DNA from 4 places in the Paenibacillus sp. FSL H8-0315 genome. Region 3 is predicted to be linked to each of the others. Evidence: riboswitches for the same ligand, from Rfam matches in the RefSeq annotation. Region 3 holds a riboswitch; each other region holds the start of a gene.
The links. Region 3 has a riboswitch for cyclic di-GMP ahead of MHB56_RS05180 (thiamine pyrophosphate-binding protein). Riboswitches for the same ligand answer to the same signal wherever they lie in the genome.
Positions count from the first base shown of each region.

Region 1: another riboswitch for cyclic di-GMP. It lies ahead of MHB56_RS19205 (glycosyl hydrolase); the one in region 3 lies ahead of MHB56_RS05180 (thiamine pyrophosphate-binding protein).
Region 2: another riboswitch for cyclic di-GMP. It lies ahead of MHB56_RS16375 (anti-repressor SinI family protein); the one in region 3 lies ahead of MHB56_RS05180 (thiamine pyrophosphate-binding protein).
Region 4: another riboswitch for cyclic di-GMP. It lies ahead of MHB56_RS13720 (NPCBM/NEW2 domain-containing protein); the one in region 3 lies ahead of MHB56_RS05180 (thiamine pyrophosphate-binding protein).

Region 1 is NZ_JBBOTA010000001.1:4,430,654-4,436,273, forward strand. Features, by position in the region: gene MHB56_RS19200 (sugar phosphate nucleotidyltransferase) at 1-1,166, shown strand, start outside; cyclic di-GMP riboswitch class I at 1,303-1,382, shown strand; gene MHB56_RS19205 (glycosyl hydrolase) at 1,395-2,945, shown strand; gene MHB56_RS19210 (glycosyl hydrolase) at 3,097-4,617, shown strand; gene MHB56_RS19215 (discoidin domain-containing protein) at 4,669-5,620, shown strand, end outside.
Region 2 is NZ_JBBOTA010000001.1:3,758,811-3,764,430, reverse strand. Features, by position in the region: gene MHB56_RS16395 (hypothetical protein) at 1-540, shown strand, start outside; gene sipW (signal peptidase I SipW) at 542-1,132, shown strand; gene MHB56_RS16385 (TasA family protein) at 1,223-1,831, shown strand; gene MHB56_RS16380 (helix-turn-helix domain-containing protein) at 2,001-2,330, shown strand; gene MHB56_RS16375 (anti-repressor SinI family protein) at 2,438-2,593, opposite strand; cyclic di-GMP riboswitch class I at 2,621-2,705, opposite strand; gene MHB56_RS16370 (2-oxoglutarate dehydrogenase E1 component) at 3,176-5,620, shown strand, end outside.
Region 3 is NZ_JBBOTA010000001.1:1,185,176-1,190,795, forward strand. Features, by position in the region: gene MHB56_RS05170 (helix-turn-helix transcriptional regulator) at 1-71, shown strand, start outside; gene MHB56_RS05175 (methyl-accepting chemotaxis protein) at 193-1,443, shown strand; cyclic di-GMP riboswitch class I at 1,618-1,714, shown strand; gene MHB56_RS05180 (thiamine pyrophosphate-binding protein) at 1,870-3,510, shown strand; gene MHB56_RS05185 (carboxymuconolactone decarboxylase family protein) at 3,521-3,889, shown strand; gene MHB56_RS05190 (hypothetical protein) at 4,095-4,445, shown strand; gene MHB56_RS05195 (ketoacyl-ACP synthase III) at 4,500-5,492, shown strand; gene MHB56_RS05200 (DNA-binding protein) at 5,569-5,620, opposite strand, start outside.
Region 4 is NZ_JBBOTA010000001.1:3,159,516-3,165,135, reverse strand. Features, by position in the region: gene MHB56_RS13730 (EAL domain-containing protein) at 1-204, shown strand, start outside; gene MHB56_RS13725 (hypothetical protein) at 321-887, shown strand; cyclic di-GMP riboswitch class I at 1,045-1,131, shown strand; gene MHB56_RS13720 (NPCBM/NEW2 domain-containing protein) at 1,390-5,620, shown strand, end outside.

The DNA.
Region 1 (5,620 bases), 3.2 Mb from region 3:
AAAGCCAGCTGGGAAGTCATGTGCCGATTATCGTTGAACCGGAGCGTCGGGATACTTTTCCGGCTATCGCCTTAACAGCTACCTATCTTTATTCAGTGGCAGGTGTTTCTCCAGCGGAGACGGTAGCAATATTGCCTGTTGACCCTTATGTAGAAGCATCCTTTTTCGATACCATAGCTATGCTTGAGGGGACCATGCTGGAAAGTGGAGCAAATCTGGCCCTAATGGGTGTTGTTCCTGAACATGCCTCAGAGAAATACGGATATATTATTCCTACCACCGAAGAGGCGGGGGAAAATGGTTTTATGAAGGTGAGTCACTTTCAAGAGAAACCAGACCGCATACAAGCAGAACAGCTCATCGAGCAAAATGCCTTGTGGAATTGCGGCGTGTTTGCCTTCCGCTTAGGGTACTTGTTAGATATTTTGCAGCGTAAAGGGTTGCCTTTAGGATATGAAGAATTGCAGAAGCAGTATAAGCTATTGTCTTCCATCAGCTTTGATTATGAAGTAGTGGAGAAAGAAGAACATATTGTAGTACAGCCGTATGATGGATTCTGGAAGGATCTTGGAACGTGGAATACGCTGACAGAGGAAATGAGCAGCAAGCATGTAGGAAAAGGTTTTGTGACGGCGGATTCTGAGGGGACTTGCTTGATTAATGAGCTGGACATTCCGATTACGGTAATTGGTGCGAAGGATCTGATCATTGCGGCTAGCCCGGATGGGATTCTAGTTACCCATAAAGCTGAGAGCCCACGGATTAAAGAAGTGCTGAAGACCTTTGAACAAAGACCGATGTACGAGGAACGCCGTTGGGGCCATTACAAAGTTATTGATTATGTGAAATATGATGAAGGCAATGAAGTGCTGACCAAACGGATTTTTATATCCGAGGGGAATAATATCAGCTATCAATTACATCGCAAGCGTAGTGAAATTTGGACAATCGTCAGCGGCGAAGCAAGTATTGTGCTGAATGAGAAAAAACATAATGTGAAGGCTGGGGACGTGGTACGTATACCGGAAGGAACGAAGCACGCGATCCTTGCTTTGACGGATGTTGAGTTTATAGAGGTACAGACGGGGTCTGAATTAGTAGAAGAAGATAACATACGTATTACTTTAGACTGGAATGATATAGAACTACAACAATTCATTTCATAGGTCTAACCTATCTATTTAACCAATTCAAAATTTCTTGAAACAGGTAAATTGACTCAATTATCAAAAAAAGTCATAAAAACACTAAATATATCATTAATTGTCGTCGATACTTACGGTAAGAGAGATTATTTCTCTTAAATTGAAAAGGCAAACCTATCGAAAGGTAGGGACGCAAAGCTATAGGGCCTTCGAAAGAGTGGCAGCCTGGCTACCGAAAGGGAGATTATTTTGAAAGCTTACCGTACGTATCGATTGTTTGGTGCATTTCTGTCACTCGTCCTGTTTCTGACTGCACTTCCGCTTGCTGTTGGAATTTCGCCGTCTGTTGTCATAGCTGCTTCAAATTCTGGAACGCCAGTTACCCCAGGTGCCTCACCTGAAGCCGTAAAGCTGCTTAACTATTTTTACTCGATCTCAGGAAAAGGTATTATTGCCGGTCAACATGACTATTTAGAAAGTCCAGATGAAATTAACAATATGCTGAAGGGAACCAGCGGACAATATGCGGCTCTTCACGGTTATGAAATGGGTGCGATCAGTGGTCAGTCCGAAGCAACGATGGCTTGGCAACGTCAAAATGTGGTGAACAGCGCCATCAACTGGAATAAAGCGGGCGGGATCGTAGCTATGACTTTTCATGCTAACCTGCCGGGCACCTCTTATGACTGGGATAATGTGAAAAAAACACTTAGCCAGAGTGAGTTTGATAGTTACGTTACACCGGGTACCAAGCAATATAACAATCTGATCGCTGAGCTTGATAAGGTGGCCGTCTCTTTAAAAAGCTTGCGCGATGCCAATGTTCCGGTGCTTTGGAGACCCTATCATGAAATGAACGGGAACTGGTTCTGGTGGGGGAAGAAAAATAACTTTTCTACACTATGGAATATTATGTATGACCGTTTTGTTAACGTTCATAAATTAAATAATTTGTTATGGGTATGGAGTCCGAATGCTCCCAATGTTTGGTCAGATCCTTATGCGCTAACTTATCCAGGTGCTGATAAAGTAGATATTCTGGCAGCAGATATATACGAAAATGATTACCAGCAAAAATACTATGACAGCTTATTGAGTCTAGCCGCAGGCAAACCGATTGCGATCGGGGAAAATGGTGAAATGCCTAATCTGGAGAAGCTTCAGCAATCGCAAAGTAAATGGACGTATATGATGAGCTGGGGAAAAATGCTTTACGAGAATAACAGTGCAGACACAATCAAAACATTTATGAATAGCAACTATACCCTGACCAGAGATAAATTAAATACTGGTCTGGCACCGACACCTAGCGCCGCACCAGCGCCGGCACCTTCTGAAGAAGAGGGGGAGGCAGCAATTCCTCTCGCGAAGGGGCTTGCAGGAGAGTATTACAACAACATGCAATTGTCGGGAGCAGCAGCTCTTAACAGAACTGATGCAATAATCGATTTCAATTGGCGGCAAGGCTCGCCGGATGCCGCCCTCGGGATTGATCGGTTCTCCATACGTTGGAGCGGTAAAATTAAGTCATTATATAATGAGCAATATACATTTTACACTACCTCAGATGATGGTATCCGTGTCTGGGTGAATGGGGAATCCGTGATTGATAGTTGGACTAAGCAAAGTGGTACTGAGCGTAAGGGCATTATAACGCTGAAGGCTGGCCAGCTATATGATATCAAGGTGGAGTATTACGAGAATGAAGGCGATGCGAGAGTCCGCTTGATGTGGGAAAGTGCTAGTCAAGCTAAAGAGACAGTTCCAGCAAGTGCACTTTTTCTTCCGGATGTCTCCTGATTGATGAAAATTAAAGGTCGATCCTTAGTGGCTCTGCGTTATTGCAGAGCTACTAAGCTATAGTCCTCATTAGGTCAGAAGACGATTGTCCGATAACAGGTATGTTTTTAACACCTGTGGAGGCAGTACAGCTACCGAAAGGAGGATTTATTTGCGTAAATATTATAAGAAAAACAGATTGTTGTTTACTATGTTACCGGTGTTTATTATTTTTTCCTTGCTGCCTTGGGGAGAGGTTAAAAGTCTTCCGAAGGCTATGAGTGTTTCTTCCTCTCTACCTCCGGCTATACCAAGCAATCCTTCGGCTTCTGAAGAAGCCAAGCAACTGCTGAGTAATTTGGTGAATCTACGTGGCAAAGGGATCTTGTCCGGCCAGCATGATTATCTAGAAAGTCCAGATGAACTGGTTCATAAGCTGAAGAATACTTCGGGACAAAATGCCGTTCTACATGGTTATGAATTAGGGGCGATTAATAATCAATCCGAAGGGACGATCGCAGAACAGCGGCAAGCTGTTATAGACAGTGCAATTGAATGGCATCAAGAGGGTGGCATTGTAGCCATGACCTTCCATCAGAGCTTACCGGGAACCTCACCAGAATGGTCCAATGTAAACAGAAGTCTCAGTCAAGAGAAATTTAATGCTTATGTTACACCTGGGACAGCTCAGTATAAGAGGCTAATTTCAGATCTAGACGAGGTTGCTGGATATTTGGGTCAGCTGCGTGATGCCGGAGTGCCGGTCTTATGGCGACCTTACCATGAAATGAATGGTGGTTGGTTTTGGTGGGGGAAAAAGGACAATTTTTCAGAGCTGTGGAGTATTGTCTATGATCGTTTTGTAAACACACACAAGCTAAATAATCTACTGTGGGTGTGGAATCCGAATGCACCGAATGAATGGTCAGATCCATATGCTGCATATTATCCCGGTGGGGATAAACTCGATGTTCTGGCTGCGGATATCTACAATAACGATTATAAACAGTCCTACTATGAGGATCTGCTCGCATTGGCCGAGGGTAAACCTATCGGAATCGGGGAGAGTGGGCAATTGCCGAACCCGGATGTATTAACTGAGAAACAAAATAAATGGGTCTATATGATGACCTGGGGAAAATTACTGACAGAAAATAATACGCTACAGTCAATTAAAAGCTTTATGAAAGACTCATTTATAGTATCGAGAGAGGACTATGTTCTCACAACAGGAGGTCCTTCGATAGCACCCGTAACTCCGGTAACCCTAACGGGTTTAACTGGAGAATACTATAACAATACTGATTTAGATGGAGAAGCGGTACTTATCCGCAATGACCGTAAGATTGATTTTAATTGGCATGGTGGGTCCCCTGCCTCAGAGATAAATGAAGATCACTTTTCTGTACGCTGGAAAGGGAAACTCAAACCTAAATTCAGTGAAAAATATACGATTTCGGCATCCTCTGATGATGGAGTCCGTGTCTGGATTGACGGAAAGCTGATCATCGACAATTGGAAAAATCAAAGTGCAACCCTTCATAAAGGAAGTATCCCGCTCACAGCCGGAACGCTTTATGATATCCAAATTGAATATTATGAGAATGAAGGAGATGCCAATCTTCGTTTGCTATGGGAGAGTTCCAGCCAGAAGCAGCAGGTAATTCCACAAGGGGCATTGTTCCTTCCTTAATCTAATGAAATGATAGGGTAAGACATTCCGGAAGAAAGAGAGGACCTATGGATGGGAATAACGAGGAGAATATCTAATAGAAAAAATAAGATATCTGCAAACAAACCATTACTGTTATTACTAAAATTCGCCGCATTAACCGTCTTGTTTCTGTTGTCTGTCTCTGTCTTCGGAACGAATAGGACAAACGATTATAAGGTAGGTGCCAATATACCGAGACTATCTGCAGGAACTGATGCTGCAGCAGAAATACCGGATGGTACTGTGATCTGGAATCTGGGACAACATGATGGCTCAGCAGCTGAATTCGCTGCGAGTGGCACTTCTGGCAGCAAGAAGGAATTTAATGTTACTTCTTCGGCGCTCAAATCATCGGCTCTGCAGAGCTTGCCTGCAGGCTTGAATGGAAAGACCCAGCCGGAATTAACAATCACCTATCAGCTAAATAAGATCCCGGAGAATGGGGTCTTATTTAGCGTAGGTATTCTGGATGCTTATAAATCCGTGCCGCAAATGAGTGTGTTCTCCAATCATCAATTGTCGGGGATCATTCAAATTGCGGGCGTTGCTGGCACAGAAAGCGAATATAACTTTCAAAAGACCTATGAATTATATATTCCCAAGGAGCAATTAAAGATAGGAACGAATGAATTGAAGCTGCAAACGGTTCGCTGTTTATATTGCAGTGACAAAGAAGACGAATATTCCTGGTGGACTTGGGATAATCTCCGTTTAGAATCTCTTAACGCTCCAATTTCTGAGCCTATCCATGGCAGCTATACACTGACGGGAACAGTAGTGAATAATAAACAATTTTATTTCGATGAAGGTGCAGTTACGCACTTGCCTTATGTTATCAAATGGCTAGGGATGGCTTATAGCGGGAATGTGATGCGTACTAGCTGTGCCAGTGATGTCGGGAGATCCTGCTCGGATATGATGGAATATTACAAGGTATTGCAGGATTACAACATGCAGGCGGTTGCTTTGTATTTGCATACTG
Region 2 (5,620 bases), 2.6 Mb from region 3:
CAGCCACTGCCATTCCTGATTACCTTCACTCAACCAGACGGCGTGATCTCTAGCGACCTCACCTCATCTTATGAAGCTCTAAATACCGAATTGACTAACCATAAAGAATCGGCAACCTCAAGTATCACTACCCTTCAAGATAAACTCCAATTGATCAGTCAGACTCGCGAGCAAAAACTAGAAGAGCTTGAAAAAGCTCGGCTAGAAGAAGAGCAAGCAAAGAAAGAAGAAGAAGCGAAAAAAGAAGAAGAACGTTTGGCTGAGGAGAAAAAGCAACAAGAAGCCGAGGATAAAGCGAAAGCTGAGGCAACCCCTCCAACATCAGGTGAAGCTGCTCCGGAAGCCCCAAATAAAGAACAACCTGAAGCCCCAGCCACTGACCCGGTTAAGCCGGAAATTGACGAAGAGCTCACAATTCCAAAAGATGTCCCTCAGCAAGAGGCTCCACAAGAGACGCCAAAGGCGGAAGACAATACGACTACCCCGCCGGTAGCAACCCAAGCTCCTTCGGACCCTCAACCTGAGAAAGGTGGAGAATAAGATGCGAATTAAAAAAATTATCAATAATACCCTATCGAGCTTAATGCTTGTGATCTTTATTCTGCTGGTGGCAGCCGTAGTGTTATCCAAGGCCTCCGGCGGTGAACCTGCTTTCTTCGGATATGAGATCAAAACCGTACTCTCAGGATCGATGGAACCAGGAATTCAGACAGGCTCAATTGTCGCATTAAAACCCGGAGGGGATATGAATCGTTTCAAACCAGGCGATGTCATCACCTTTAGGAATGAAGATAATCTGCTCATTACTCACCGGATTGTAGAAGCGACCGTCAATAACGCTACTGGTGAAGCTGTTTATCGCACTAAAGGCGATAACAACGACGCGCCCGACATGAACCCTACCAGTTCTGTGAATGTTGTAGCTCAGTATACCGGGGTCACTGTACCCTATGTCGGTTACGCTATGAATTTCGCGGTTTCCAAAGCTGGAAGTGTAGTCCTCATGATCGTGCCTGGCTTGATGCTTCTGCTCTATGCTCTGTATACCTCTTGGAAGGCTGTAGCTGTATTAGAAAAGAAAAATGCTGCCCTACTGCCAGCCTCACCGCCCCCAACAGAAACACAGCCCTAAGTTGATTGTCCACTTCCGCTTACGAACCGGAAGATACAATATATAAATTTTATAAAAAATTCAAACACAAATTTGAGGAGGAATTTTATTATGGGTATCAAGAAAACATTGGGTCTTGGCGTAGCATCTGCAGCACTGGGTTTATCATTAATCGGCGGAGGAACCTTCGCATACTTTAGCGACACTGCGCAAAGCACAGCTACATTCGCAGCGGGCACGCTCGATCTGAACTCCGACCCTTCTGTCATCGTTAATATTCCTAACCTGAAACCAGGTGATACGGTAACTAAATCCTTCAAATTGAAAAACGATGGTTCGCTCGATATCGGATCTATTATTCTGAATACATCGACTCAAATCACGGATGCTAAAGGAGATAACTACCTGGATTTAGCCGAGTTCATTAAAGTTAAATTCCTTAGAAATAATGATAAAGGAGTACCTATCGTCTCTCCTGAAAATGTAGTTTATGAGACTACACTTGCTGCTTTAAAAAGTCAGCATCCGGATCTCGTAAAAAATACAGGTTGGGATCAACTCTTTACCGAAGCATCCGGTATTAAAGCCGGTACCAACGACAGCTTCTCCGTCCAATTCGAATTTGTGGAAAATAACCAAGATCAAAATATTTTCCAAGGCGATAGCTTAACACTGACTTGGGATTTCGTAGCTAAACAAGGTGCGAAAAAAGACTACTAAGATCAATAAAGTAATTTAATAAAATACTCGAAGAGCAGCAGATCCTGAATCCGGCCACGGATAAGCAGATTGCTGCTCTTCTCTTTACAATAAACTTTGTCCGATTTATTGATATTTGCTATACTAATAACAAAAATTACGGAGGGGCGTCAGCATAGTGCCACAGAATATGGGCCAACGTATCCAGCAGCTCCGCCTAGACAAGGGTTTCTCCCTATCTGAGCTTGCGGACAGAGCAGATGTGGCTAAGTCGTATCTTAGCAACGTGGAGAGAAACATCCAATCCAATCCATCCATCCAGTTTATCGAAAAAATCGCTGACGCGCTTCAGGTATCCATTCATGCCCTACTCTATGGAGAACCCAATGATGCAGAGGAATCACATTTAGATTCGGAATGGTTCCGATTGGTGCAGGAAGCTATGGACTCAGGCATTAGCAAACGCGAATTCAAAGAATTTCTGGACTATCAGAAATGGAAGCTCGATCAAAAGGATTAATACTTCCTACTAATCTGGTACGATCCTCTCTTCTACTAAATCATATCGAAAAAGGACACAGCGAAGAACCGCTGTGCCCTTTTTCGATATGTAACCCCTCTAATGTATTACTGCACGATCTGCACAGTTTTCTCATGAAAGAACTGGCGGATTTCATCTGCCTTAATGCCAGCCTTCTTAGCTGCTAATAATAAATGTACCCACTCTTGATCCAGATCAATAAACTGCTGTTCTCTGTTGCTACCCTGGTTGGACTTTTCCAAAAAATCTCCCCCTAAGATTTTACGTCCCCAGGCAATCCGGCTGTCATAGTATCTCTACCTTAGACCCGCGACTTTGTGCCCCTGCCTTTCGGCAAGTTTACCTTTTACTGGACCCTTTTCACGAAAGGATCTGCTTAAAAAACTATAAAATTACTATCTGCAATAACATTATACAAAAAGAAAGCGGAAAAGTGTGTCGATTCCTGGTTACTTTCTATTTTAAAAACGAAAAATAAAAGATTTTTTTTCAAAGATCTTGTCCGATTATCACGATACTCGTCCGTTACATAAAATAAATTGTACTAGCAAAATAAATATTTACTGACCTAATAGTTAAAAATAAGGATAATAGAATCATTTTAATAGGCCTTTAGAATGGGTAATGAGAAGAAACACCCTTCTTTTCATTAGAACAAGCTAACCCATACCATTTTGCGAACGTATTGGACGAAAGAATGAATTGATTACAGTGGCCGAAAGTAGCACAATAAGATGAGAAATGAAACCGCAATCATCACAGCTCCAGTAAGCGTTGACACAAAATGTCACGTATGGAGTTCATCCGTTAAGGAGGATGTATTCATGGCAGCCAAAGAGCCCTATAACGAATCCATTTGGAGTAAGTATTACGGACCCAATTTAGGCTACATTCAAGAAAGATATGAACAGTTTGTGAAAGATCCCTCCACCGTAGAAAATAATTATCGCGAGCTTTTTACAAATTCGGGACCTCCTCCCCTAACTCCGGATAGCGAACCGGCTCCTCAGCCGCGCATCTCGGGAGACACCGAATGGCTTAGAAAAGCAGTAAGAGCTTCCAAGCTAATCGCCAATATTCGTATATATGGCCATATGGCCGCTGAAATTGATCCGCTGGTACGCGATCAGAATCCCATGGCAAAATATCTTGAGCTTGAAACCTATGGGCTGACCCGCGAAGACCTGATCGCACTGCCTGCCACGCTTATATGGGAAAATGCGCCGAATGATGTGCATACCGGATGGGATGCCGTGCAACGTATGCGTCAGGCATACACCAAGACCATCGCCTATGAATTCGGGCATGTGCATGAAGAAAAAGAACTGCAATGGCTAAATAGACAGGCAGAATCCACCAGCTCACCAGCACCCCTAAATAATACAGAACGCAAAGAGCTCCTGAACCGCCTGATTCAGGTAGAGCAATTTGAAACCTTCCTCCACAAGACTTTTGTAGGTCAGAAGCGTTTCAGTCTTGAAGGCAATGATGCTCTTGTGCCGATGTTAGATGAAATCGTACGTGCTGCTGCACATGACGGTGCGGAGCATATTTTGATGGGCATGGCGCATCGCGGCCGCCTCAACGTTCTTGCACATATTTTGGGCAAACCTTATGATATCATATTTTCAGAGTTTCATCATTCTCCGAACAAGGAGCTTTTCCCTTCCGAAGGCTCCACAGGCATTAACTATGGTTGGACAGGTGATGTGAAATACCATCTCGGTGCAGACCGTGCTGTCCGTGAAGGAGAAACCGTACGCACAAGAATAACACTAGCGAATAACCCAAGTCACTTGGAATTCGTCAATCCTGTCGTGGAAGGTTTCACTCGTGCCGCACAAGAAGATCGGAGCACTGCAGGACTGCCGAAGATTGATACCAGTAAAGCTATGGCGGTGCTGATGCATGGCGATGCTGCTTTTCCAGGTGAAGGAATTGTTGCAGAAACGCTTAATATCGGCAAACTTCAAGGTTATCAAAATGGTGGGACGATCCATATCATTGTTAATAACCGAATTGGTTTTACGACTGAAAGTGAAGATTCCCGTTCTACGCATTATGCGAGTGACATCGCCAAAGGGTATGAAATCCCAATAGTCCATGTCAACGCTGATGACCCAGAGGCCTGCGTAGCAGCTGTACGTTTAGCTAGCGCATACCGCCATCAATTCAAAAAAGATTTCGTAATTGATCTCATCGGCTACCGCCGTCATGGTCACAACGAAATGGATGATCCTGAAACCACACAACCTATTGTCTACGGCAAGGTTCGCAATCATCCAACCGTCTACAAGGTTTATGCAGAGAGACTGAAAAACGAAAAGGTTCTTACCGCCGAAGACGTACAAAAGATGAATGCTGAAGCAGAAAGCGTATTGCAGCGTGCGTACGATACTATGAAGGAAGGCAATCATAAGAAAAAAGAACCCAAAGCCTTCATTCCTCTACAAACGGACCGCGCAGCGGCAAACACTACAGCGGTATCCATCTCCAGCCTGCAGGAGATCAATCGTGAACTGTTGACGGTTCCTGCTGGATTCCAGGTTTATCCGAAGCTGGAGCGCATTTTACAACGTCGTAAAGATGCACTGAATGAGGGTGAAAAGGTCGACTGGGCACTAGCTGAAACATTAGCCTTCGCTACCATTCTGAAAAATGGAACGCCCATCCGACTGAGCGGTCAAGATGCCCAGCGCGGAACCTTCGCACATCGCCATCTGGTGCTGCACGACAGTAAAACAGGAGATTTATTCTCTCCGCTGCATCAGCTAAGCGATTCCCGTGCCTCCTTTGGCGTATACAACAGTCCATTGTCAGAGGCATCAGTATTAGGCTTTGAATATGGTTATAATGTGTTTGCACCGGAAACCTTCGTAATCTGGGAAGCACAGTATGGTGATTTCGCCAATGCGGGTCAGGTTATTTTTGACCAGTTCATTGCCGCTGGACGCGCCAAATGGACACAGCGCAGCAATCTCGTCATCATGCTGCCGCATGGCTACGAAGGACAGGGACCTGAGCACTCCAGCGGTAGGCTGGAACGGTTCTTGCAGCTATCCGCTGAGGAGAACTGGACGGTCGCTAACCTGACTACCGCTTCGCAATATTTCCATCTGCTGCGGCGCCAAGCAGCGTTATGCGGGCAGGAAGATGCTAGACCGCTAGTCATTATGACGCCGAAAAGTCTCATTCGGAATACGCGCAGCACTTCTGCCGGAACCGAGCTGGCTTCAGGACAATTCAAGCCTGTATTAGCTGAATCTTTG
Region 3 (5,620 bases):
CTCCTATCGAACTAGTAGGGATGGTAAAGTCTGCTATTAAAACAATTTCCGCAATATATGAGGAATTTTGACATCAATTCTAAATATCTACTACTTAAAGAAGATTTATGACACTTCTCTATAGACCAATGACCTATAAATCCCCTATAATAACACCATTACATAAAATTTAATAAGGGGGACATTTTACCAATGAGCTGGATGCACAAACTTCCGTTAAAACAAAGAATTGTTGCCGGATGTTACCTCGTTGCCGCACTGTTTGCTATTCCTGTCTTAGTTACGTTAATGATTCTAGGTCAATTTCTCGTAGGAATTATACTAGTAGTTGTTCTTGCAGGTCTGACTTTACCTGTTGCTCGCTTCGTGGAGAGAACGCTTACATCATCTTTTGATGATATTGCTAATGTATCTCACAGTATTTCGAAGGGCGATTTCACTAGCAGAGCGGACGAAAATGGCTCAATGGGTGACGTAAGCCGCTCCTTTAACACAATGATTGATAAGCTCAAGAAGATTCTGACCGATGCATCGCAGATCACCCGTCAAGTTATGGATGCAAGCCGCGGAATCGAAGATAAGAACCAGAACCTGAAGATTGTCATGGCACAAGTAGCCTCTTCTTCTACTGAGCTCGCTCTTGGTGCAAATGAAATATCTACGGATATCGCTGATATGACAGAATCCATTAAAGACATTGAGACCAAAGTATCCAATTATACGAACTCCACCAAAGAAATGAACAGACGTTCAATACATACCTTAGAACTTGTTGAGCAAGGGCGCCAATCCGTAGATACACAGGCTGAAGGCATGCGCAAAAACATAGAGGCTACACAAAAAGTGGCTGATACTATTGAAGCTCTCTCACAAAATGCCCGCGGGATTACGATGATCACCAAGACCATCACAGAGATCGCTGAGCAGACCAACCTGCTGTCACTGAATGCCTCCATCGAAGCTGCTCGTGCCGGAGAGCATGGTCGGGGTTTTGCCGTTGTAGCTCAAGAGGTTCGCAAGCTTGCTGAAGAATCTACGGCATCCACAAAAGAAGTATTCGGCTTGGTCCGCAGCATTGAGTCAGATATTAAACAAGCCATCGATAATATTGCCATCAATGAAGAGGTTGTGCAGGTTCAGAATGAAATGATCACTCAATCTGCCCATATTTTCGCACAAATTGTACAAAGCGTGCAGTACATTACCGAGCAAATCTCTTCATTCTCTGCGGAGAGTGATCTTATGCTAGAAAGTGCCTTGAAAATTTCCAGTGCAATTGAGAATATCTCAGCAATCACCGAAGAAACTGCTGCTGGCACGGAAGAGGTATCGGCGGCTATGAATGAACAGATTAATGCCCTGCAGTCTGTTGCAGAAGAAACGGAAAAAATGACCCAGGCCGTATTTAATCTGCAAAAAACCATTCATATCTTTAAATTCTAGTTCAAAACTATCAACTGCCACCTAAGCTGAGTCTTAGGTGGCAGTTTTTTTCGCGAGGCAAAACTTCATCTCTTGGACAAGACTTTCGTCAAATTTCGAGTTTTTTTAGCGGATTATGTTGACAAAAATTAATGAGGAATATATTGTAAAGGAAAATTATTCTTATCAACTATAAATTAATATTGGCAAAATCCTCGAAAGAGGATGACGCAAAACCATGGATCTACAGCCTCATTTTTTCGTTTGAGGCCATGATTGCCAGGTTGCAGAGGAACCAGGACGGCTGAACTATTGTTCAGTCTTAGCGGTGCCTTATGCCACCAACCTGTGCTTACTATAGAGCACAGGTTTTTACTTTTTGAGTATATTGATCTATCGTATCTATTCGGTAGATTAATAACTAATATATATCAAAAAACTTGTGAGGTGTTTCTTTTGAAGACAGTCGCAGATTACATGGCGGAAGCACTACGTAACCTTGGAGTCACCCATTCTTTTGGGATCATTGGCAAATCCATTTGTCCAATAGTTCTAAAGATGGTGGATTACGGTATTGAATTTATTCCCGGCAGACATGAAGCAAGCTCCGGATTCGAAGCAGCAGGGTATGCGCTGAAAACGGGTAACCTAGGCGTAGCATTTGGTACTTCGGGTCCTGGGGGAACTAACCTGCTAACAGCAGCAGCACATGCGAAAGCTAACAACCTACCTGTCCTATTTATTACCGGCCACCAATCCATTACAGAGCTTGGAATTCCACAATGTCAGGACTCCACCTCTTTTCTGGCTGATTTAGCTGATATGTTCAGACCTGCCACCTTGTTCAGTAAATTGGTTGAACGTGGGGATCACTTTGGTACTATTTTTAATCATGCGATTTCTGTGGCCCTGACCAAACGGGGTCCTGTTCATCTTTGTATTCCTTTTGATGTACAAACTGAAGTATTGGAAGAATGCAATATAGTAATCCCAGAAAGAGAATCTCTAATTAGTCAAGCTAATATCGATAGAGTCATCGATGCTATTCAAGCTGCTAAGAATCCTTTGATTATTGCGGGTAAAGGAATTAACCGCTCCGGAGCACATAAAGAGCTTGTTCAACTCGCAGAAACTTTTAATATTCCTGTAGTAACATCTCCAGGTGGAAAAGGGGCTATAGTCTGGGATCACCCACTCTATCATGGTCCTATTGGCGTTGGCGGTTCGACCCACGGGGACGATTTATTGAATAAAAGCGATTTATTTATAGTGCTTGGATCACGTTTAAGTGATATGACCATCTGTAATCTTAAACGGGAGAATCATCCAGCAACTTTAATTCAATTTGATATTGATCCAACCTTTGTCGGAAAAATACTATTGTCCAAAACGATACCGGTCACTGGGGACCTGCGCGATAATTTGGTGCACTGCCTAAATCATATTGACCCAAACACAATCACCAAACGTGAGGCTTTGGCCGATGCGGATTATTCAGAAGAGCTTCCAACCCTCAAGAATCTTTCCCTTGCTTCGGTAATGAGCACTTTAAGTGATTTGATCCCTTATAATAATTCAATTTTCGTTGATGATGGAAGTCATGGATTCCACGCTGCAAAATGGTACAAGGTTAAGAAACCGGGCAGCTTTGTTTTTGATGCGTATTTTGCTTGCATGGGTAATTCGATCGGCATGGCTATTGGTGCAAAAGTTGCAGCTCCTGAAGAAACTGTCCTCTGCATTACAGGTGATGGTTGTTTCATGATGCTCGGCGCTGAGATTAACACCGCTGTCTGCAAAGATATCCCTGTCATCTTTATCGTGGTCAATAATAAGCAACTAGATATGGCTCTTAAGGGTATGGAGAAAACCACAGGTCGTATCGATGGAACTCTATATGAAGTACCAATGGACGCCGTGAAATTCGCTGAATCTCTAGGTGCTAAAGGCTACAAATGTGAGACTGCGGATGAATTCACAGCTGCAATTAAAGATGCGGTAGCTCTAAACCATGTTGCCGTTATTGAACTACTAACAGACCGTGATGAAGTCCCTCCGACTGCACACCGTACTTTGAACCTAAACTAGGAGGCTAACCATGAAGGAAAATATCAACAGTGGTCTCAACCACTTCACGAATCTATCAGGAGACTATGGCGCAAAAGCACTAGCTCCAATTAAAGACCACTTCCCTGACTTGGCTGAATTTATTATGGGGAATGCCTATGGCGATATTTTTCAACGTAATACTATAGCCCCTGACTGGAAGGAAATCGCAGTCATTTCATCTTTAATTTCAATGGGACAATTCGAACAGTTGGGCGTTCATTATGTCATGGCCCTTCGTGTTGGAGTTACCGTAGAACAGCTTAAAGGTATTCTATTACACTTAGTACCCGTTATAGGGGCACCTAGAATCATCACAGCTTTTAATATCCTGCTTGCAACCATAGAAGAAATCCAATAACCCAACAGTTCGACAACAATATACAAAATTCGACTTTATTATTGCATACACTTGAAAAATATGCCTATAATAGAGTCGGAATATCCCATTACTTGCTGTATAGTGTCGAATTTTGACTTTTATAAAACAGCTAAATGGATATACATGGCTGGATATTGCAGTCGAACTGTTTTGGACAAATTCAATCTATGGGAGAGATTTAGGCATGGGAAGTTTCGTTTTGAAGACAGACACTACAAACAAGGTTATTAACATTGAGTTAGATGGAACATTTTCTGAAGAAGATGGTCTAAAATCTATTCAAGCTTATCAACAAACTATCAATCCAATTACTCCAGCTGACTATGAACTAAAAATCGACTGCAGAAAGCTAAATGTAACTGCACCAGATGTTGTACCTCTTTTAGAAAGCTGCTTTGTAATGTTTAAGAATGATGGATTTGTAAAAGTAAATCTAACGCTTGAAAATAACCCGATCCTCAAAATGCAGCTTTCCCGTCTTGGCCGTAAAGCTGGACTCGATAACATCGAGATCATTTCTGCGGTTACAGCCTAGATCTTTTAATCTTAATATGTAGGCCACATTTTACTGCTTTCCTGGAGGCGTATTATGACCGGAATTCGTATTAAAGGCATTGATATCTATCATCCCAGCAATATAGTTGGTAACGACTTTTTCATTAAGCATTTTGACGAAAAAGGCATTGATATTCGAGGTCTATTATCCGCATTAGGTCGTATTACACGGTATAGTATTAAGGATGCGGATGAGAATTCCCTTACGATGGCTTTTGAGGCTGCCAGGAATGTTCTGGAGAAAAGTGGTCTCACAGGTGCCGATATCGACCTTATTGCCTATGCAAGTCAAACTCCTGAGTATATCTTTCCTACCAACTCATTAATGATTCACCGTTTGATCAAAGGCGCATCCCATACGATCTGCATTGACAGTAATGCTAATTGTGCGGGTATGACGGCTTCTGTGGAACAGGTTAGCCGTCAGATGCAAGCGAATCCTAGGATTAAACGAGCGTTGGTCATCGGCTCCGATTATGTAACCCCTCATGCCGATAAGAATGATCCAGTCTATTACGCTAACTTCGGTGATGCAGCGGCGGCAGTCATTCTTGAACAAGCTGAGGATGTGGTCGGTTTCATTGACTCTATCTACCAAACGGATCCTTGTGTTTGCGATAATTCCAAGTTCCCGTGCGCAGGCCTGGCTAAACTGGGTAAACAAGGTGTAGCGGCTGGAGAGTTTAATGTGAAGTTTATTCCTTTTGATAATTCCATTTGTATAGATGCTGCTTCTGAGTCTATTCGTACTCTACTGTCTAACAACAATATCGCGCCTGAAGCCATTAAAGCAGCCTGCTTCTCACAGTTTTCATTGCCTAATATCTTAGAGATGTGTGAGAAAGTCGGCATTGATCGCAATGTAGCGGTATACATAGGGGATGAATTCGGATATACCTCTACCAGCAGCCCATTTATTGCTCTACATAAAGCTGTAACTACTGGAAAGATCGAACGTGGTGATAAAGTCCTGTTCTGGACAGTGGGCGCCGGTTGGCAAAATGTAGCATTTGTTATTGAATATTAGGAGCTGTATAACAAAAAGCGGCAAGCTAGGGATTCACCTAAGCTTGCTGCTTTTTAATATAAATATGAACGCAACATCAGGACTTACTCGCAAAGGTGAGCCCCTTTTCCGCGAGAGCACTCCGTAAT
Region 4 (5,620 bases), 2.0 Mb from region 3:
ATGAAATATGTTCAGGGTGTGTCCAGCGATCTGAACAAACAGAAAATAGCAAAGCAATTTTTAGAAAAAGCTTTAGAAATCCAATCCGTTCCTTTAGCAGAAGGTGTGGAGTTTAGAGAGGACTTTGAATGGCTTAAGCAGAGTGGTTATCAGTTGTTTCAGGGCTATTTATTTGGAAAGCCTGATCCTATTCCCAAACAGTAATCCTAATGAGTATATATCCGTCCAGAGGATGAGATGAATTTCAGGTCAGAGTCTGAGTACAGCCAACCCCCGGGGTTGTATAATTTAGGTAATTTGAAAAGGGGGACGGGATGGATATGAAATGGCATCAATTTGTAACGCGCTGGGCGGATTCTAGGGGCTTTGATGGACGAGAGATTGATTATCAATGGCCTTCTCCCTCATTTCCGGTCATCAGTATTCGCAGTAATCTAGGGCGATACTCAGGTCAAGCGTATGGCCGTGGAGGTAAACCCCGTGTGAAGACAGCCGTTGGATTAATCGCTATTGGAGATGTAGCTGTTGGCTTGATTTCCATAGGTGCGATAAGCGTGGGCGTATTATCCTTAGGAGCAATATCACTGGGAATGTGGTTAGCGATCGGAGCAATAGCACTTAGCTGGCTTGGCTTCGCAGTGGGAGCGATTGCGATTGCAGGCGTGGCTGTAGGAGCGATCGCAATCGCGGAAAAAGCGTTGGGGGCCATCGCCATAGGGGATACGGCGTTTGGTGCGATAGCGATAGGCAGGATCGCTGGGGGTGCCATAGCTATCGGACAATGGGCATATGGTGTAATCGCAGTTGGCGAACATGGTTTCGGATTAATTCCCATCACGGGCGATGTGTGGAATTGGTTCCGGCGTTTGTTTGGATCGGGGAGTTAAGTAGACCTACAGTCCTAAAGGATGCCCTTCTCTTCCGGGATAGTCGATAAATAATATCTATCACATAAGAAAAACTAATTGCAATTACCTATACTCATTTCATACCAATTAATCATGCGATCAGATCTAGGCTTATGTTACTCTTTGAATGTATTCGAAACTTCATAGGCAAACCTATGGAAATGTAGGGACGCAAAGCTATAGGGACTAAGGTTATCATAACTATTGTCAGCCAGCTGCCAAAGAGTGTGTAACGCTTTTTGTTAAAATATAAGAAAGTATAAGTTATAAAACTATACTTAATATCTTATATTTCTCGCTTAAACGCTTACCGTCCTTATAAGGACGCCGAAGGCGTTTATGCTTGTTAAGGTTTAATAAAAATTAAGTCTTAATTTTTAGGCGACTTTATACGCAATCAAGCTACTCTTTTGGGGTAGTTTTTTTTGTGCCCATTTTTGGGCACTGGAGAGATTCATATGACATCTGGGGGTAAGAAGAGATGAAGAAAATGATTGCGATCGCTACATCGGCGGCCATGTTGGCCAGTTTTTCGAGTGAGGCAGGTTATGCTTTAGCAAGTGAGGCAAGCAAGGTAAATGTAACAAAAACAGTGGCGCAAAGTAAGGTTAACTTATTAAGCAACGCCTCGGTTATTCCGTTTGAGCTGTACGGCAAGGATGCTCTAAATGCCTATAATGAGGTTTTTAGAATGAATCCAGCAAATATTAAATCCATCACAAATAACGGTGGCAACTACTCAGGCTCGCCTATAGCTAAGGCTATGGATGGGGATATGAGCACGCATTGGGAGACTGGCAAACCGAATAGTTCAACGTTTACGAATGAGGTTGTGTTTGTTTTCAATGAGTCCACTGAATTAAATAGAATGGTATACGCGGCTAGGCAATCCGGTGCTAAAGGTAAAGGTTTTGCTCAAGAATTTGATATCTACGGCTCCACTACCGATGCGGGTGATTTTACGCTCGTGTCTTCTGGAGAATATACAGGCTCAACCGGTGATGTAGTGGAGATTCAGTTCGCACCTACGGCTTTTAAGAGACTTAAATTTGTCTTCAAAAAAGCGAACCAAGATTGGGCGAGTGCTGCTGAGTTTTCTTTTTATAAAGAGGATAGTGTTTCTGCTAAAATGAAAAATTTATTTACAGATGATACCTTGAGCCAAGTTAGTGCTGCCTTTGATACGGCAGAGAAATTAACAGCTTTAGAGAATGAAGTGCAGGCACATCCACTGTATGCGCAGTTTAAAGAAGAGATAGAGAATGCAAAGATCCTTTTGGAGAACCATCAGGTAGAGGCAACGGCAGCCAAGGTTTCGAAGCTAAAAGGGTATGGAACAGCCTATGAAAATGCCTATAGCCAAGCTTATAGAATGCCGAATGCAAACGTATCAAAAGTAACGGTGAACGGTGGAAGCTACTCAGGTACGAAGCCTGAATATATGCTGGATGACCAGCCCACTACGCATTGGGAAACGAACAAAAACAATGATGCAAGCTTCACGAATGAAGTTGTGTTTGAACTAGCGCAAGCGGAAGTGCTGGACAGAGTAGCTTTTTTGGCTAGAGATAACCGCAAAGGATTCCCAGAGGCTTTTGAAATCTATGCATCAGAGACGAGTAAAGGAGAGACCTTCCAACTTGTATCTAGCGGAACCGCGATTAGTACCAATGACTTTCTGGAATTTAAATTCGAACCGACGAAGTTTAAAAGATTAAAATTTAAGTTCACAAAAGCTAATATCAACAGACCTTTTGCGGCTGAATTTAGATTTTATACAGAAGATAAAGTAAGCGAAGCTGTAAATGGTATTTTCACAGATGGAACGATGAGTGCGGTTGTGCCTGCTTATAATAACGTTGCAAAAATCAATGCACTAGAGGAAGCGGCAAAAGTACATCCGCTCTATCCAATCCTGAAAGATTCTTTGGATTTAGCTAAGAAGCTAGTGAATGGTGAAGTTCAAACCGAAGGCACCATCATTGAGGCGGAACAACGTGGAGATATGAAAAAGCATGCGCAGGAAAACCTGAGAATTGGTTTTGGTACGAACAACCAGCCTACAGGTCTCGTTGCAATGCCTGGAGATACGATCAACGTTTATGTGGATGCAGCTTCTAACGATAAGCTACCTTCTTTAGTCTTTTCTCAACAAGAGGCCGCTTGGAATGTTTGGGCTAGAGGTGTGCAATTGCGTCCAGGTAAGAACATTATAACCGTTCCTGAATTTGCTATGAATAGTTATTATGCACATGAAGTGACTAAGGGCGGCACCGTTTATATCGTAAATCCCTATACAGCAGAGGAACAAGGGAAAGCGCCATTGATCCGCTTCGAAGGTTTAGAAAAGATTCCTTTTATGACCAAGACCACGGATCCAGAACAATTCAAAACCTTCTTAATCACATACAAACAAAGACTAGACGAAGATAAAGCGGCTCATCCAAATGTTCAAGATCGTAAACTCATAGATGTGGTAGAACTGGCCAGCGATCATGTTATTTTCACAGGAACGGCGACGGAGGCGTACAACAAATATATTACGCAAGGAAATAACCCGCTGGACACCGTAACTGGGTATGACACCTGGATGAAGAGTATTTTTGCCTTCTATGGCCTGGATGGCAGTAGCGAGATTCATGATGCCAAGCTAATTCGTGAGAATATTCGCTTGATGCAGCCTTATGGTGCGATGTATGCAGCGGGAGATCATACAGGGATCCAACTTGGAACAGTAGGAACCATGTTAGGTGATTTTAACAAAGCTTATCCGGGCTGGGGACTGAATCACGAAATCGGGCATCGCTTGGCTATGGGTGAACGGGAATATGGCGAAGTAACTAATAATATGGTGTCTATGTTTATGTCTGTCGCGGCGAATTCGATAGATAATCGTATACCGTATGAATCAGATATCTATAAATATGTCCTCGAAGAAAACAAAGTGGTTATGAATCAGCAGGGCTTATTTGCACAACTCGGAGCCTATTGGCAGCTGGAGCTGGCACATCCGGGATACTGGACAGAGCTGACCAAGCTATATCGGGAGCGGAAGGTCATCCTTACCAACGGTGACAATTCTAAGCAGCAGTATTTGGTGGAGTTCTCCTCCGAAGTACTGGGATTAGATTTAAGCAGCTATTTTGCCAGACATGGCTTCACTGTGAATCCTGAGACAAAAGCGAAAGTAGCCAAGTATCCGGCACCGCAAAAGTTATGGTATTTAAATAACTCGGTGATTAATTATGAGGGAACTGGAATAGCGGATAAAAATCTGGCCATTAAGGTTAATATCACACCTAACACCACGGCTAGAACGAACACGTTAAGTTTCAGTATAGATAAAGAGCTTAAGCAAGACTTTTTAGGATATGAAGTGTATAGAAATGATGTGTTAGTTGGTTTTACAGGAACTGAGCAATTTGTGGATCAGAATGTAGATGCGAGTATCAACTATACGTACAAGATCGTCGGTTATGATAAAAAGCTGAACCCACTGAAGCCCGTACAGGTTAAAGCCTTTAAGCCAGCCTTGTCTGTTGAAGATCAGCTCACTTTAAAGCTTAATCAAACCTTTGATCCGATGAGCTATGTAAAAGCGGCTAACTATCTAGGAAACGATATTACTGCAGATGTCTCTCTGAAAGCCAATAACGTTGATGTAACGCAAAAAGGCAACTACGAAATTGTATATGAAGTGAAAAGCGAAGGGGTTACGGAAACGAAAACCACACAGGTTACGGTAACGAGCGACTACGCCTATATTTCCGATCTCAATGCCAAGTCAGTCGTTGTAGGCTGGGGTGAATTAAAGAAAGATAAAGCCGTTTCCGGGGGAATCATAACCCTTGTTCGCCAAGGATTGGCTGCGACGTACGCGAAAGGGATTGGTGTTCATGCCAACTCTGAGGTAGTTTACGATATTGAAGGTAAGGGTTACGACTTCTTTGAAAGCTACATTGGGATCGATCAAGCCATGAAAGGGAAACCTTCCTCGGCTACTTTTGCAGTGTATGTGGATGGAGAACAGAAATTTGAGAGTGATGTTTTCCGGGCAGGAACAGAGCATCAATTTGTGAAAATCCCTGTGACTGGTGCAAGAGAGGTGAAGCTGGTTACAACAGATGCTAAGGATGGCAATGCTTCAGACCATACGGTATGGGCGGATGCGAAGTTCTCAAATAATTCAAGCAAACCTACCATTACAGTACCGGAAGAGACAACCTTCGTTAAGCTGAACAGCGAATTTGATGTGTTGAGCGATGTAACAGCTTTTGATACGGAAGATGGTAACTTAATTGGAGCCGTTGAAGTGCATTCAAATGGATTCACATCAAGCAAAACAGGGACTTACAACGTCGAGTTTTCAGTTACAGACTCAGATGGGAACTCCGCTGTGCAGGCCAGAAAGATTGTTGTATACAGCGCTAGTAAATACCTGAGTGATATAGATTGGCAATCGGCAAAAACGGATTATAATGTGGTTCGAAAAGATAAGGCTAGCTCTAACAATCCGATTAAGCTGCTGGTAAATGGCGAGGTCAAAGAGTTCGCTAAGGGCTTAGGAACCCATGCCAGCTCTGAAATCGTGTATAATCTGGCGGGTGCAAACTATGAATATTTTGAAACGTATGTAGGGGTTGATAGAAATATCCCTGAGCAAAGCAACTCCAGTGTAATTTTCAAAATCTTTGCCGATGGGGCAGAGGTTT